4 regions of the Halobacillus sp. H74 genome follow, and region 4 is predicted to be linked to each of the others. Evidence: riboswitches for the same ligand, from Rfam matches in the RefSeq annotation. Region 4 holds a riboswitch; each other region holds the start of a gene.
The links. Region 4 has a riboswitch for cobalamin ahead of ACTWPX_RS00135 (acyl-CoA thioesterase). Riboswitches for the same ligand answer to the same signal wherever they lie in the genome.

Region 1 (4,040 bases), on a different contig from region 4:
GTTGTTTGAGAACAACCGGGCCAGCATTAATAGCCAAACGCATTGGCTTGAAGGTATCATGCAGCGGTTGAAATATGACTACGAAATCCAGCAAGTAAATATCATCGGACATTCAATGGGTGGATTAATATCTGCCAATTACCTCTTGAACGCTCAAGAATTCACAGCTCCTAAAGTCGAAAAACTGGCCGTTATCGCAAGCCCGTTCAAAGGCATTAGAAAAGAAGGATATTTTAAATCAAACTATGGAGAGGCAACCACAGACTTACAGCCAGAATCAGAAGCATTAATACAGATGGTTGAAAAAAAGAACCAATTTCCTCCCCATGTTGATGTACTGGCCATAGCAGGAATCATCAACAAAGAAGCCCCAGAACAACTCCATTGGGATGGACTCGTCCACGCATCAAGTGTAAAAGGATTACAGGATATTGTCCCATTCGGCCAATATCAAGAAGAAATGGTTTATAACAAGCAAGCATCACATTCAGGGCTCCATGAGCTAGCTGAAGTAGACCTTCTGCTCGGTAAATTTCTTTGGGAACAGCAAAACTAAATAAAAGGAACCGGGACCTACTCAAAGGGCCCGGTTCCTTTTATTTTCTATGCAGCACTTCATAGAACTCTACGAACGCTTGAAAGATGGAAATAGACTGAAAGACCATCAAACCCAATGCAGTCAGCGAGAAAAATCCGATAAACACGAACCGAATGGACAAGAATGTTTGGACCCATGCCATCACATTCACCCTCCTCATGTTTGAATTTATGAGAAGGTCTTTAAAATCATACAGCCTTTTTCACTCCGTCATTCTTTTTTCTCGAATATGAATAACCACATAAATGTCAGAGCCTGTTTCATTTCTTCATCAAGTGTATGTATATGGGTTTCTTCTACCCCCCGCTTATAGACTCCTTGACCGTCAATACACTTCCACCCTGTTTCCTCTGCCATTTTTCTTAATTCCCAGGGCATCATCGTATTACAGATCACCTTTTCCCCATAAAGCCTACGGTAACTGTTGATCCTCGGCATAGCTGTCGGCCCCAGCAAACCGATACATAGACGGCCGCCGGGCTTTAAGATCCTCTTTATTTCTTCCAGTCCTTTGTAGGGGGTTTCAATCCATTCCAGTGAATTGATGGCCATGGCTCCATCGAATTGCTCTGATTGGAATGGTAAATCCGTCAAATCCCCCTGAGCAAACGATAAACCTTCTTTCTGGATACGTGAGTTCGCCCGTTCAATCATATCCTTTGATAGGTCTACCCCCGTAACTTCAAACCCTTCCTGAAAGAGAAGATAGGATCCGAAGCCATCCCCACACCCTAAATCAGCGATAGACCCTTTCCCTACATGTTGTTTTAAAAAAGGAACGATTGTACTTCGGCTTCCTTCTTCCCACATCACCCGACTTTTCGAGCTCCACATTTCTGAACGATCATCCCATTGTTTTTCCGCTTCTTCATGCCAATTAAATTCGCTTCCCATCCTCTAATCCCCCTTCATATTATCTTTCATCACAGCTTTCATTATAAAGAAACATTGCTTTTTTTCATAAGAATTAAGTATGCATCAATATAATTCAAAGAGAAAAGAGTTGCATGATTTCTGCTTCTCCGTTATGATTAAAACACAATATAAGCTAACAATTTTAAAAAATACAACTATATATAGTATTTACGAATGAAAGATGCCACAAGGCTTAATAGGGAATCCGGTTAAAGTCCGGAGCTGCCCCCGCAACTGTAAACACTCGCGAAATGGAGGTTCCACTGTGCCAACGCACGGGAAGGACCAGAGTAAGATCGAGTGTCAGCCAGGAGACCTGTCTTTGTTCGTCGGTAGTTTCAACTTCTTCGGGGATTGAGAAGATGAAACGATGGAACGAGGACATCCTGATCGCTTTCCTCTCTTCGTTCCATGGTTTCATCCGCTCATTTCCGTGAGCGGATTTTTTTATGATATTTATCAAAGTTGATATTCCTGAAACACGATTCTCCATTTTTATAACCGTAATTAATGGAATTATCGACAAGAATAAGAGTAGACACAGTTATGATAAAAGGAGTGACAAAATGAGTGTACTTACGAAAGAGACCCATTGGAAGGAAAAAATAACCAAGTGGAAGAATGATTATCCGAAACTTGAGCTCCAGCGACTCATTGATAAATTACCCGACCTGGGATTTGCGCAATTGAACGAAGCAGAACAGTCAAAAACTTTAATCCTGGAATGCCTGGCCGAAGTGGATGAAACAGAACCTGGCTGGACCTTCGTCGCTAGTCGCATTCTGCTTGAACAAATGTATGAAGAGGCAGTCATGAACAGAAACACAAACGAACCCTATCAAGATTTTTTTGGTTTGATTGAACGTTTGATCAATGAAGAAATTTACTCCACGAATCTTCTTACATACTACACAAAAGCGGAAATTGATGAACTTTCCTTTGCGATCGATCCGGAATGCGACCGTCAATTCACCTATATCGGTTTGAAGACACTGAGTGACAGATACATCGCCCGTAGTAAGAAGGGGGAATTTTATGAACTTCCCCAAGAGAGGTTTATGATCATAGCCATGGTCCTCATGTCTCAAGAAGAAACACACAAACGAATCGACTTAGTGAAAGAAGCTTATTGGGCCCTGAGTCATTTGTATATGACTGTAGCCACCCCCACTCTTGCAAACGCCGGAAAAAGGTACGGACAGCTAAGCTCCTGCTTTATTGATACCGTTGATGACAGCTTACAATCGATTTATGACAGCAACACAGATATCGCTAATTTAAGTAAACATGGAGGCGGAATCGGTGTTTACTTAGGTAAAATCAGAAGTCGTGGCAGCGACATACGCGGTTTCAAGGGTGTTTCTTCAGGAGTGATTCCTTGGATGAAGCAATTGAATAACACGGCTGTAAGCGTAGATCAACTCGGTCAACGTCAGGGGGCCATTGCTGTTTATTTAGATGTCTGGCATAAAGATATTTTCCCATTTTTAGATAGTCGGTTGAACAATGGGGACGAGCGGCAGCGTACCCATGATTTATTTACTGGAGTTTCTATCCCAGATTTGTTCATGGAGACTGTAGAAAAACGTGAAGATTGGTATTTGTTCGATCCTCATGAAGTTAGAGAAGTGATGGGTTTTTCATTGGAAGACCATTTTGATGAAGAACGCGGCAAAGGATCTTTCCGGGAGAAGTATTTTCAGTGTGTCAACCACCCTGCCCTTTCAAAAACAACCGTGCCAGCCATCGAGATCATGAAGAGAATTATGGTCGGCCAGCTCGAAACAGGTACACCATATATGTTTTACAGAGATGAAGTAAACCGTATGAATCCTAACCACCACGCGGGGATGATCTACTGCAGCAATCTTTGTACAGAAATCGCTCAAAACCAAAGCCCGACTACGCAAAACGAACAATACGTGGAAGATGGAAAGATCATCACCGTCCAAACACCAGGTGAATTCGTCGTCTGTAATTTATCCAGTATCAACTTAGGAAAAGCGGTACCAGAAGGTGTATTAAAGCGACTGATACCGATACAAGTCCGCATGCTTGATAATGTTATCGAACAAAACACGATCCCTGTGCTTCAAGCCCAATTGACAAACCAAAACTACCGCGGCGTGGGACTTGGTACATTCGGGTGGGCCCACTTGCTTGCGAAAAAGAAAATCGCCTGGGAATCAGAAGAGGCGCTGGACTATACGAAAGAAGTGTATGAGGCTATCGCTTATTATGCGATTGAAGCAAGCAGTGAATTGGCTGTTGAAAAAGGCAGTTACCCCCTTTTCGAAGGATCCGACTGGCAAAATGGGGATTTTTTCGTTAAACGAACGTTTGACCAATACGGTTCATGGAACTGGAAAGCCTTAAAAGACAAGGTTGCTCGGGACGGTATGAGAAATGGCTACCTTCTTGCGGTGGCTCCAAACTCAAGTACATCTTTAATTGCAGGCAGCACAGCCAGCATTGATCCAATCTTTAAGAAGTTTTATTCCGAAGAGAAAAAAGACTACAAGATTCC
Region 2 (4,040 bases), on a different contig from region 4:
GGGAGATCTAGAACAGTTACGTGATTTTTATCAAAAAGAAGTGCATGAGTTTATCAGAGGTGTTTATTGATAACAAAGGTTATAGATGTTCAAGTCATGTATTTGGAGGTTGTATAATGATTGTTAATGGGGAAGATGGCTGCTTCAATCTATCAGGTTGTATGCTCCCGCTTCTTTACAAAGGAAACAAAACGCTCAGGGATTAATCCCTGAGCGTTTAAAAGTATGAAAATTTTCAGGAACCACTTACACTTTGTTTTACTTTCTCACGTGCCTTTCGCGCTGCCTCAACCATGTTTGTGAGAGCAGCTGCGGTTTCTTCCGTTCCTCTGGTTTTCAATCCGCAGTCAGGATTGACCCAGAATTGACGAGGGTGAAGGACTCGTAAAGCGCGGAGGATGTTTGCTTCCATCTCTTCCACATGCGGAACTCTAGGACTGTGGATGTCATAAACTCCTAGACCAATTCCTTTTTCATAGGATATTTTCTCAAAGTCAGCTACAATTTCTCCATGGCTGCGCGCGGCTTCAATAGAAATGACATCTGCGTCCAATTGGTCGATGGTAGTCATAATCGTTCCAAATTCGGAATAACACATGTGTGTATGAATTTGGGTTTCATCTTTGACCAACGACGTTGCAAGTTTGAAGGCATATACAGCTTTTTCTAAATAATCGTTCTGTTTTTCTTCTTTAAGTGGTAATCCTTCGCGTAAGGCAGGTTCATCGACTTGAATCATACGAATACTCTTATCTTCCAAGGCTTTTACTTCTTCTTGTAAAGCTAAAGCAACTTGCTTTGTTACTTCAAATCTGCTGATATCCTCTCGAACAAAGGACCAATTAACAATTGTGACCGGTCCTGTTAACATTCCTTTTATCGGTTTATCTGTCAACGATTGCGCATAGGCTATTTCCTTCAACGTCATCGGTTGCTGGTGGACAACCTCTTTATAAATAATCGGTGGTTTGACGCAGCGAGATCCATAGGACTGCACCCAGCCAAACCTTGAAAATACAAATCCCTCCAGTTTCTCACCGAAAAATTCAACCATATCGTTCCGCTCAAATTCCCCATGCACTAAAACATCCAGTCCCCATTCTTCCTGTCGACTGATCCACTCAGATATATTGTTTTTAATAAAAGTTTCATAGTAGGAGTCTGTCCACTCCCCTTTTCTCCAATTCATTCTCGCTTTCCGAATCCCATTTGTTTGAGGGAGACTGCCGATTGTCGTTGTCGGAAGTAATGGGAGGTTGAAATATTTCTCCTGAAGCTTCTGACGAGTACGATAATCAGAGGCTCTTCCGATTTTTTGTTCTTCCCATGTATTCGTTCGATCTTTTGAGGAATCCTTTTGTTCCTTGTCCCCCCATAACTGGATAAGGGCTTCCTTTTGTTTAGTCAATGTTTCTTCCACTGATTCTTTTCCTTCGTTTAATGCTTTCGTCAAGAGGGCTGTTTCCTGCAATTTTTGATCAGCAAAAGAGAGACCGTCTTTCAATACAGGATCAATCTCCTTCTCCGTCTCTATGGTTACAGGAACATGCAATAAACTGCAGGAAGGCTGCACAATAAGACGTTCGTTATCTACCTTTTTTAAAATTGTTTCCAGCTGTGTTAGCTGTTTTTCCAGGTCTGCTCTCCAAATATTTCTTCCATTTATTACACCAGCAGCGAGGGCTTTTTCCTTTGGAAAACCGTATGTTTTCAAATTATCCAGGTTTTTCCCACTATCGTGAACGAAATCAAGACCGATACCAGCCACAGGAAGTGAGACGACTTCTTCATAATGATCGACGGCTTCAAAGTATGTTTGAATCAAGATGTTTACATCCGGCAATTGCCTATGGATCAATTCATAGACTTCATTGAAGAGTTGAAGATCCTCTTTTGTAGTAGAAGTGCAAAGGATCGGTTCATCGAACTGCACCCATTCGGCCCCGGCGTTTTTCAGTTCTTGAAGCACTTGGATGTATAGAGGGACAAGCTTCTTCAAAAGGAAGTTTCCCTTGTTTTTTTCAACACCCTTCGCAAGTGTAATGAAAGTCATTGGACCTAAAAGGACGGGCTTACCAATAATGCCAAGGTGTTCTCTTGCTTCGTTAAAATAATGAAGAGGGAAATTATTGATTAATTCAGGATTTGAATTTCCATCAATTTCAGGGACAATGTAGTGATAATTTGTATTAAACCATTTTGTCATTTCAGAGGCTACGACTTCATCATTTCCACGGGCAATATCAAAATAAGTATTAAGGGAGTCACTTTGATTATAGTTTCCGAAGCGTTCAGGGATCAGACCAAACATAAAAGACGTATCAAGCACGTGGTCATAGAGAGTGAAATCCCCTACAGGAATAAGGTCAACCCCTTTATCCATTTGCTTTTGTAAATGGTCAAGGCGAATTTTTTTCATTTCATCCAATAATTGATTTTCAGAAATTCCACCTTGCCAAAAGCGTTCAAGTGACTTTTTCCATTCTCGTTTTTCACCAATTCTGGGATAACCAATTGTCGAAGTTATTACACTTGTCATCACGATGCCTCCTAATGATTTTTTCAATAAAAAAATCCCTCTATTTATTAGAGAGATGGTTATGACGTTAAAAAACTCATACGGACGTAAAATGCATGCGCGCCAAAACACCTCCCTATTCCTCGTAGGTTTAGTGTACGTTCAACAGGCAGGTCTCCTGACTTATGTTCAACACAAACCTGAGCCTTCCCATCGAGATTCATAAATAAGATAGTGGCATGCAAGCAGGTTTGCTCCTATATACAGTGGCGGGACCGTGCCGGACTTACACCGGACTTCCCTTTTAAGCTGCCTAAGATCGAAGTGGTTTAGGCAGCACCTGAAGATATACGATATTAAATTTTCTTCATAAATACAAAAACCTCTCAATTTGAGAGGTTTAGACATTCGACCTCTCTTATTTTTCAAAGCACTTGCTTCGCTGGAATTAGCACCTAAATCAACGTAGGTATATTGATTCGGCTGCCGGGTTTCATAGGGCCAGTCCCTCCACCTCTCTGAATAAGAGATTATGATTTATGATTAAAAGAAATACTAGCATGGGGTTTCGAGGCTGTCAAATTGGATAGTTAAAATTAATAGAAAAGAGCAATACATCGACTTCAGTGATCTGATTTGCAATAATTGGTAGTAATATATAAATGCAACCATATGGAGGGAGAGCTATTGATAACACAGGCCAAGTATTGGGACGAACGTTTTAAAGAAGGGGAAATTTGGGGTGGATCACCATGTCCTTCAGTGGATATGAGCTTGCCGCATCTAAGAGATAACCATATCCGTTCAATCCTTGTACCAGGATGTGGTTACGGTAGTAATAGTTTAGAATTAGCTCAAAGTGGATTTAAGGTTAAAGGTATAGATGTCTCATCAGAAGCTATAAAGCTTGCATGCAGGAACATAAGTGCCGAGAAAGAAACATAGAGTATCAAGTGGAAGACGTACTTAAACCAAATGATACTAAGGAGAATTTTGATGCGATTTATTTATCAAATGTTTTACACCTATTTTTAAAAGATGAACGTACTTTACTTATGAACCAAATGAATAAGCTATTAAAGCAGGAAGGTTTAATGATTTTTACTTGCATATCTACTGAAGACCATAAGAATTTCGGGGTTGGAGAAGAAATTGAGGAAAATACCTTCTTACATGATGGTAAGTCATTGCATTTTTATGATGAAAAAGAAATTGACCATGAATTACCATCTAACTTTAAGGTTTTAGAGCTGACATTACATACTCAAACAGAAACAGATCCAGCTGGGAACAAAGAGGATTTGGTTTTATGGTTTGTGGTCGCTAAGAAAGTATCTTAAGGAAATGGAAGGATCTAGTGATTGTAATGAATGTTATCTCGATTTCTAGTCTTCAGGAATAGGGGCGATTCAAAAATAGTGGATGTCTCCTTTTTTATTCAAATTTTAAAAATTGTATGATAATATTGTAGCTTACAAGTTCAAGGAGGGATTAAATGATTCATTATAATAATCGCCAATTT
Region 3 (4,040 bases), on a different contig from region 4:
AAAGAAGCACATATAAATAGAAGCAAAAGAACCAGTAAGGTTGTCCATCTTATATGTCGATTGTTCATAAATTTGCTCATTATGTTTCTCCCCAAAGAAACAAAGATAGGAGGGCCCCTCCTATCTTTGTGATTTATTTCTCTAATTCAAACCGGTCATACAAGTCATCAAGCATTAAGTTAGCTGCTCGAATACCACCGGCCATGTTCCACGTAACTTCATCCACCGTGTGTACCTCATCATTTTTCACGGCGTCTAAGTTCTGCCATAGTGGATGATTCGTCCATTCCTCAAAATTATTTTTAATAGCAGGATCGTCACTCATGAAAATATAAAAGACATCAGCATTCATCTCAGTGATGCTTTCTTTATCCGTTAATTTCATACCCCACTCATCCGATTGTTGGTTTTCTGGTCTGGTGAACCCTGCCTCTCTAAGAATGGATCCAGCAAAACTATCAAAATAGATACGCGCATGGTCACTGCGGAAATTAAGTACGGAAACGTTAAGCGGCCACTCATCCCCTAGTTTCTCAGAAGCTTTTGTATTAAAGTCTTCGATACGCTTATCCCAATCGTTCAGGATTTCATCTGCTTTATCTTCTTTATTCAATGTTTCGCCCATTAAATTTACCGTTTCTTTAAATTCATAGACTTGATCAATAGCAACAGTAGGAGCTATTTTTTTTAGTTTCTCATAAATTTCTTCATGACGCAGTTTTGATGCAAAAATGACATCAGGTTCAAGCGCTGCAATTTCTTCCAGATTTGGTTGAGTTTCTTCCCCTACCAACGTAGTTCCTTCAAGGTCATCACGAAGGTACTTATAAATTGGCTTCTCTACCCATGATTCAACGATTCCTACAGGGTCCACATCAAATGCAGTCGCTGTATCCGTTGCTCCTTGATAAAGAGTCACCACTTTTTCTGGAGTTCCCTCAATCGTTGTCGTTCCCATTGCATGTTCAATTTCTCTTGTATCCGACTCTTCACTGGAAGAATCATTTCCTCCCTCTGCCGAATCACTTTCTGAAGAAGCTCCTTCAGATCCGCAAGCTGAAAGAAGTGTTGCCATAAATAAAACAAATATTAGAAGTGCCCATTTTTTATGTAATCGGGTACTCAGCATATGTATCCCTCCTGTTTGATATTGAGAATCATTTTCATCTGTCACTATATTATTGCAAACGATTCTCAATGTCAATACTATACAAGGGACTTTTCTATCAATTCTCTAAGGGAAATTTCCCAATTTCAAAAGAGCTTCTCAACGGTTCAATGAGCAATTGAAAAGCTGATTGAAAATATAGTAACCTCTTATTTCGCTTGGTAAAGACTTTCTTTAGCATAAAAAAACAACTCCTTGTTGAAGTTGTTATACTTGATATCACCCAAAAACGCGATTATTGGAACTTATTTTCAAATCAAATATATCGTCATCCTACCCTTCAGAAAAAATTGTTTATTTTCTAAATCTTTGTTATATTTAAAAAGTCAAAACTGAATATGTTTTTGATTCAGGTGCAGGTAAGCATTCAGCTTATTTGCTTAAAAGGGAAATCGGTGATAATCCGATGCTGTCCCGCAACTGTATTTGGGAGCGAACTGGTATACCACTGTTCTAGTTAAAAACGAGAATGGGAAGGGACCAGGGAGTGATGATCATAAGCCAGGAGACCTGCCTGTCTCAGCGAACATCCATACCTACGAGGATAGGAGGTGTTAAGTGCGAGTTAGAGAGTATGGACAGGTGTGTAGATTAATGATTCCCTCCTCTCTCTGGATAGCTGCAATCTCAACTTAACAACTTCTCTGGAAGTTGTTTTTTTATTGTCTTGATTTTCATTTGACTAGAGGTGCTTTATTTGACGGATTCAACTGAGTTTACCGTAAATTTGTTCAAATCTTATATCATGAACCACCTGTTTTCTTCTGTCCCCTGCCCACTGGAAGCTATCTACAAAAAAATAAAAGAAGAAATCATCAAGCAAGAAGGTCGAATTCAGGAGCTTGAGAACCTTGAGGAAGCCTTCTTCATTGTCCATGAAGAAATCACCGGAAAACGACCGGTGCCTTCAAGAGCATGAACACTTTTTTGAAAGCGTTTACTAAAATACTAGGAGGATCTATATGCATGAGCAAACGACTTACAATCCCGGATTAAATGGTGTGATTGCAACAGAGACAAAGTTGTCTTATTTGGATGTTGATGCTGAAGAAATCATCCTTCGTGGATATGAACTGATTGAACTTACCAAAAGCAAGCATTATCTCGATTTAATCCAGCTCTTATTACGAGGTGAGCTTCCTGATGATGAAGAACGCTCCTCAATTGAAGAGGGTTTGAAAAAAGAATATGACCTCCCTGAGGATTTCTTTTCCCTTTTCAGTAAATTACCTAAAGAAACACATCCAATGGATGCCTTACGTACAGGAATATCAGCACTCGCAGGTTACGAGAAAAACTTAGATGAACGCCATGAAGTCGAGATAGACCAAACGTCACGAAGACTTCTAGCAAAAATCCCTAACATCGTTGCTAATAGCTACCACATTCTTCAAGAGGAAGCGGTTATAGAACCAAAACAGAAGCTGCCCTATAGTGCGAATTTCTTGTACATGATTACAGGTAATGAACCGACCCCTTCAGAAGCAGCCTGTTTTGATCAATCTTTGATGGTATATAGTGAACATGAAATGCCGAATTCAACCTTTGCGGCACGCGTAATAGCTTCGACAAATGCTGACATATACGGCGCACTGACCGGAGCAGTAGCTTCTTTGAAAGGAAACCTCCACGGGGGAGCAAATGAGGCGGTCATGCACATGCTGATAGAAGGTGAAACGATAGACGGGTTCCGGCGCCTCCTCTATGAAAAACTTAAAAACAAAGAAAAAATCATGGGCTTCGGACACAGGGTTTACATGAAGAAGATGGACCCCAGAGCCTCCTTGATGAAAGAGGCACTACGTGAACTGTCTAAAGATAGAAATCGAGAAGACCTTTTTGAAATGTGCGAAGCAGGAGAAGACCTGATGAAACAAGAAAAAGGTCTATATCCGAACTTGGATTATTATGCCGCACCAGTCTACTATTTGTTAGGTATCCCAATTGAATTGTACACACCTATTTTCTTTGCTGCACGAACACTGGGGTTGTGCTCACATGTGTCAGAGCAATATGCAAACAACAAACTGTTCAGACCAAGAGTTCTCTATACCGGCCCCCGCGGTCTGCACCCTTAGAAGTAAACTGCCGGGTTTGCCCCGGCTATCAATTAAGTAATCATTACATATTTAATAAAGGTGGAGATGGAGATGACAGAAGTGAAAATAAACGAGAGACAGAAGACCGATCATGTTTTAGATCAAATCGCAGAATATGCCGTTGATGGAAAAATCAGCAACCATGAAGCTTTAGAGACGGCACAATACGTATTGATGGATACGTTAGGCTGTGGTTTTTTAGCCCTTCGATATCCTGAGTGTACCAAGCATTTAGGGCCTATCATTCCTGGCACCATTGTTCCGAATGGTTCCCGAGTACCTGGTACGTCTTACGAATTGGACCCCATCCATGCGGCATTCAATATTGGATGTATGATTCGCTGGCTCGATTACAATGATACATGGCTGGCTGCAGAGTGGGGACATCCTTCTGACAACTTGGGAGGAATTTTAGCGATTTCCGATTACATCAGCCGAAAAAGGATAGCAGAAGGAAAACAACCGCTGAAAATGGATACAGTGCTCGAATACACCGTCAAAGCTCATGAAATTCAAGGAGTATTAGCCCTGGAAAACAGCCTGAATCGTGAGGGGCTCGACCATGTTCTATATGTGAAGGTCGCAACCACAGCAGTAGTGACCGCTATGTTAGGCGGCAATAAAGAAGATGTCATCAATGCTGTCTCCCAAGCCTGGATAGATAATTCGAGCCTTCGAACCTATCGTCATGCACCGAACACTGGCTCACGTAAATCGTGGGCTGCAGGTGATGCAACGAGCCGTGGCGTAAGGCTGGCTTTGATGACAATGAA
Region 4 (4,040 bases):
GGAATGCTGACCATTTGCATTTGGTCATTGTTAGGATCCAGGGTCATGACGATCATCGTGTCTGAGCGACCGACATCGTTTTCCCGCTCGTCCACCCCGAGCAATAGAATATTGATCGGTTCTTTTTGGTCGACTTTTTCTTTCGTTTCATCTGTATCGATAGAGGAGACATCCTCATGCAGGTCCTGATTGACTGTTGTACGCACATCATTAATGATCGTAAATAAATAAATGCCTCCGATTAATAACACTAAACCTATGACGACAAGGAGGACTTTCCAACCTCTTCTTTTGCGCCGCTTTTTCTTCTTTACTTCTCTTCGACCCATTCCCCCACCTCTTTTATAAAAAGTTCCTTCTTTATTATACGTTTTTTGTAGATTTATGTAAAAACAGTTGACTGACATTTCCTCGTTTTTATAAAAAGAGTTACAATATATGAAAACCATTCATAAAGGAGTGTTACACATGGGGATTCAAATCGGTGTGGATCTTGGCGGGACGAATGTACGTGTAGCAACGGTTGATGGACAAGGAACCATCGAGCAGATGCTGCAGGAAAAAACGGAAGTGGAAAAAGGATACGAATATACAATTGAAAAAATCATCCGCATGATCGAAAAGATTTCGGAGGGAAAAGAAATCGATCGCATTGGAATTGGAGCACCAGGTCCCTTGGATCCTCGTAAAGGGGTCATTTTGAGTCCACCTAATCTGCCTGGCTGGGAGGAGGTCCCTATTGTCAAAGAATTGGAAGGTCATTTTTCCGTACGGGTGCAGCTCGAAAACGACGCAAATGTTGCTGCATTGGCTGAAGCGAAATTCGGAGCTGGGAAAGGTAAGGAGAGTGTCTTTTACATAACAGTGAGCACCGGGGTCGGCGGAGGCTTTGTTTTCAATGGAACAGTATTCAGCGGGGCGCATGGTTATGCTGGGGAAATCGGCAATATGATCATTAATCCGAACGGTTATCAGTACAGCAACCTGAATAAAGGGTCTTTAGAAAGTTATGCAAGCGGGACGGCGATCGGGAAAAGAGCACAGGAATTATACGGCATTGAAGGAGGATCAGAGCGGGTATTCGAACTCGTCAGTGCAGGGGATGAGCAGGCTTTGCGCATTGTCAATGAAGCGATTGATTATTTGGCGATGGGGATTGCCAACCTTGCCCACGTCCTTAACCCGGAAGTGTTTGTGATCGGCGGTGGAGTCATGAATGCCGGAGAGCTGATATGGGTGCCGTTACAAGAACGAGTGAGTGATTACTTGTTTCCAGGACTAGCGCCGCATCTGCAAATGAAACCAGCTGAACTGAAAGGCGATGCAGGAGTCATCGGTGCAGCGCTCTTGGGTTGATGCAATGAACTCAACAACCACCTCAGGTCATCCAGAATTTGGATGACCCGAGGTGGTTTTTTTTTTCCACTAAATGAGCTCAAAGCCTGGTGATATTTATGCAGACCTTCACGTATAGTGGTATAAGCTATACTTATGGAGGAATGTAATTGTGAGAAAGTGGATTGGGCTTTTGGTGGTCGTGGGTTTGCTGACAGGATGCACGGATAGTTCTACACAACGAACCATTCAACAGTTTACAACCTCCATGGAAAATGAGCTTCACTTTGTTTATTTTTATGATGATGCCCCACCAGAAGAAAAGGTGCAGTCACAACTGAAAGGGATGAAGGTTTTCTTAGCAAGAAAGAATATTCAGGCTAAGATTACTTATCAGGAAATCTATGGAGAGCGAAATTTTGAAGAACGATTAGGAGTGGAAGATAAGCAAATTCTTGTCTTCGACTATAAAGGGATCCGCTTTAACGCGAAGAATATCCATGTCTTAGAAGGAATGATACTGCAAATACCATAATGCTTGGATTTAGGAATAACTGCCACCTCAAGTCATCCAGATTCTGGATGACTTGAGGTGGCAGTTATTTACTTTTCTTGAGCGACTATATGCGGGAGTAGATTGACAGTTCAGTAACATTTGAGAGATAGTTAGAGCGCAGGACATACAACTGCATAGGCTTTATGGTGGCTTCTTAAGGAAGCTGAAAAGGGAAGTCTGGTGAAAATCCGACACGGTCCCGCCACTGTAATGAGGAGGTCCTAATTAGAATCCACTGCTTTAGATAGCGGGAAGGAATAGGGCTGATGAATCTGAGTCAGGAGACCTGCCATAAAGAAGAACATGAAGTCCTACGGGAGATAGGAGGGTGTTACGTGTATAAAACCAGGAAGATGAACTGGTTTCATGAGTCATGCTCATAAGTGTGCACACCTTCATTATAAGAAGGTGTTTTTTTGTGCAACTAGATGTTAGAGGTACGAACCTAAAGGAGGAAAACTCATGAAATCACCCTTACCGGTCAGTTATTCAAAGATGGAACAGACAAGGCTCGTCCTACCACCTGATACGAACCATTTAGACACGATATTCGGGGGAAAAGTGCTTGCTTATATTGATGAAATTGCAGCTCTGACAGCTATGAAACATTCAAGCTGTGTTGTGGTTACAGCTTCGATAGATTCAGTGGATTTTATGTCTTCGGCCAAAGTAGGGGATGCCCTTACCCTTGAGGCAAGTGTTACGTGGACGGGAAGAACTTCAATGGAAGTATTTGTCCAAGTATCTGCTGATGATTTATTAGCTGGACAAAAGGTGATGACGACGGAATCATTTTTAACCATGGTAGCTGTCGACCAGAATGGGAAACCGACAGAAGTTCCACGGTTGATCCCTGAAACAGAAGAGGAAATGCGTTTGTATGAAACAGCTACAGCGCGAAAAGAACATAGAAAAAGCCGCTCTACCTTACGTTGATGAATGGTATTTATCCCCACCTCAGGTCATCCATATTCTGGATGACCTGAGGTGGGGGATTTGAGGTGGGGTTATTTTACAATAAAAAGATTGCTATGGTGGTTGAGATGATTAATCCTGCCATGACAGGGATGAAATTCTTCCTCACAAGGTCCATCACCGATACGCCGCAGAAACCAGCAATGGCAATCAAGGAAGACCAGGCGATGAGAGTCCCGCCACCTGTCCAAATCGTCCCCATTTGCCCGATTGCAGCAAGAGTTGATGCGTCAATGCTTCCATTCGATAGTGAAGCAGAAAGAGCTCCTGTCAAAGGGAGACCGGAAAACCCAGAACCATCAAGTCCTGTGATGATGCCGATCAAAAGTATACTGAAAGCGGTCAGGAAAGCATTTTGCGGCAAGAAATCCTGACTGGATTGGACCAGGTCAAATAATAGAGATGGCGTTTCTTCAGTGGGAAGGACCAAAATGTCTTTAGCAAATTCTGCGCTGCCCAGAAAGAAAAATCCGGCTATAGGGATGACTGGCCCCATCGCTTTGAATGCGAAAACGAACCCTTCTGTAATATGGTCACTTACATAATCAAGGGCTCGGTGTTTTCCGAAAGCGATCGTCGATAGGAGCAGGAGAATGACAGCCACTCCTCCTATGAAGGCGGCGCCGTTCCCCCCTTCAAAACCACCCATACGTCCCGAAGTCAGCTTAGTTGAAATCATGAAAACCATGACAGCTAACATCGCTAACGGAACGAGGATGGAAAAGGTTTTGCTCCACATATGAATATTACGGCTGGAGGGAACCTGGTTTTTTTCTGTAACTCCCTGCATCGTGTTTATTTCTTTTTCATTCATAGGATCATTCTTCGATCGGAAATTTTTCCGGTTGAAAAAATAAGCCATCGTGATAGCGACGCCCCCGGTGATGAGAGACAAAATCAAAGCTTGATCCATGACAGCAGTTGTTTCGATACCGGCAGCTTTTGCGGACAGCCCTGGGGCGACCTGGATGATATAGTCGGAGGATAGTGCCATTCCCTGGCCGGCGAGTGCGACAGCTATTGCAGCGACCATCGCGGGCAAACCGGAACGAATAGCTGCAGGAACTAAAAGCGCACAAATGAGAGGGACGGCAGGTGTCGGCCAGAAGAAAAGCGAGATGACGTAGGTGACGATAACAAGTACAAAAAAAGATACGTGACTGTTGATCATGAT

Region 1: it holds a riboswitch for cobalamin, as region 4 does, so the genes downstream of both, ACTWPX_RS18455 (ribonucleoside-diphosphate reductase subunit alpha) here and ACTWPX_RS00135 (acyl-CoA thioesterase) in region 4, are expected to answer to the same signal.
Region 2: it holds a riboswitch for cobalamin, as region 4 does, so the genes downstream of both, metE (5-methyltetrahydropteroyltriglutamate--homocysteine S-methyltransferase) here and ACTWPX_RS00135 (acyl-CoA thioesterase) in region 4, are expected to answer to the same signal.
Region 3: it holds a riboswitch for cobalamin, as region 4 does, so the genes downstream of both, ACTWPX_RS07400 (hypothetical protein) here and ACTWPX_RS00135 (acyl-CoA thioesterase) in region 4, are expected to answer to the same signal.

What each region holds. Positions count from the first base shown of each region.
Region 1 covers NZ_JBQQCI010000010.1:33,756-37,795, reverse strand. Annotated here, with positions in the region: gene ACTWPX_RS18470 (alpha/beta fold hydrolase) at 1-556, shown strand, start outside; gene ACTWPX_RS18465 (hypothetical protein) at 597-743, opposite strand; gene ACTWPX_RS18460 (class I SAM-dependent methyltransferase) at 809-1,492, opposite strand; cobalamin riboswitch at 1,675-1,851, shown strand; gene ACTWPX_RS18455 (ribonucleoside-diphosphate reductase subunit alpha) at 2,080-4,040, shown strand, end outside.
Region 2 covers NZ_JBQQCI010000004.1:267,061-271,100, forward strand. Annotated here, with positions in the region: partial or broken gene ACTWPX_RS10585 (aldo/keto reductase) at 1-70, shown strand, start outside; gene metE (5-methyltetrahydropteroyltriglutamate--homocysteine S-methyltransferase) at 236-2,539, opposite strand; cobalamin riboswitch at 2,670-2,877, opposite strand; SAM riboswitch class I at 2,934-3,047, opposite strand; gene ACTWPX_RS10595 (class I SAM-dependent methyltransferase) at 3,206-3,463, shown strand; gene ACTWPX_RS10600 (hypothetical protein) at 3,472-3,858, shown strand; gene ACTWPX_RS10605 (n-acetylglutamate synthase) at 4,014-4,040, shown strand, end outside.
Region 3 covers NZ_JBQQCI010000003.1:191,793-195,832, reverse strand. Annotated here, with positions in the region: gene ACTWPX_RS07410 (FecCD family ABC transporter permease) at 1-80, opposite strand, end outside; gene ACTWPX_RS07405 (ABC transporter substrate-binding protein) at 134-1,129, opposite strand; cobalamin riboswitch at 1,503-1,700, shown strand; gene ACTWPX_RS07400 (hypothetical protein) at 1,866-2,087, shown strand; gene mmgD (citrate synthase) at 2,131-3,246, shown strand; gene ACTWPX_RS07390 (bifunctional 2-methylcitrate dehydratase/aconitate hydratase) at 3,319-4,040, shown strand, end outside.
Region 4 covers NZ_JBQQCI010000001.1:20,939-24,978, reverse strand. Annotated here, with positions in the region: gene ACTWPX_RS00150 (LCP family glycopolymer transferase) at 1-329, opposite strand, end outside; gene ACTWPX_RS00145 (ROK family protein) at 469-1,356, shown strand; gene ACTWPX_RS00140 (hypothetical protein) at 1,508-1,870, shown strand; cobalamin riboswitch at 2,019-2,199, shown strand; gene ACTWPX_RS00135 (acyl-CoA thioesterase) at 2,354-2,827, shown strand; gene ACTWPX_RS00130 (hypothetical protein) at 2,904-4,040, opposite strand, start outside.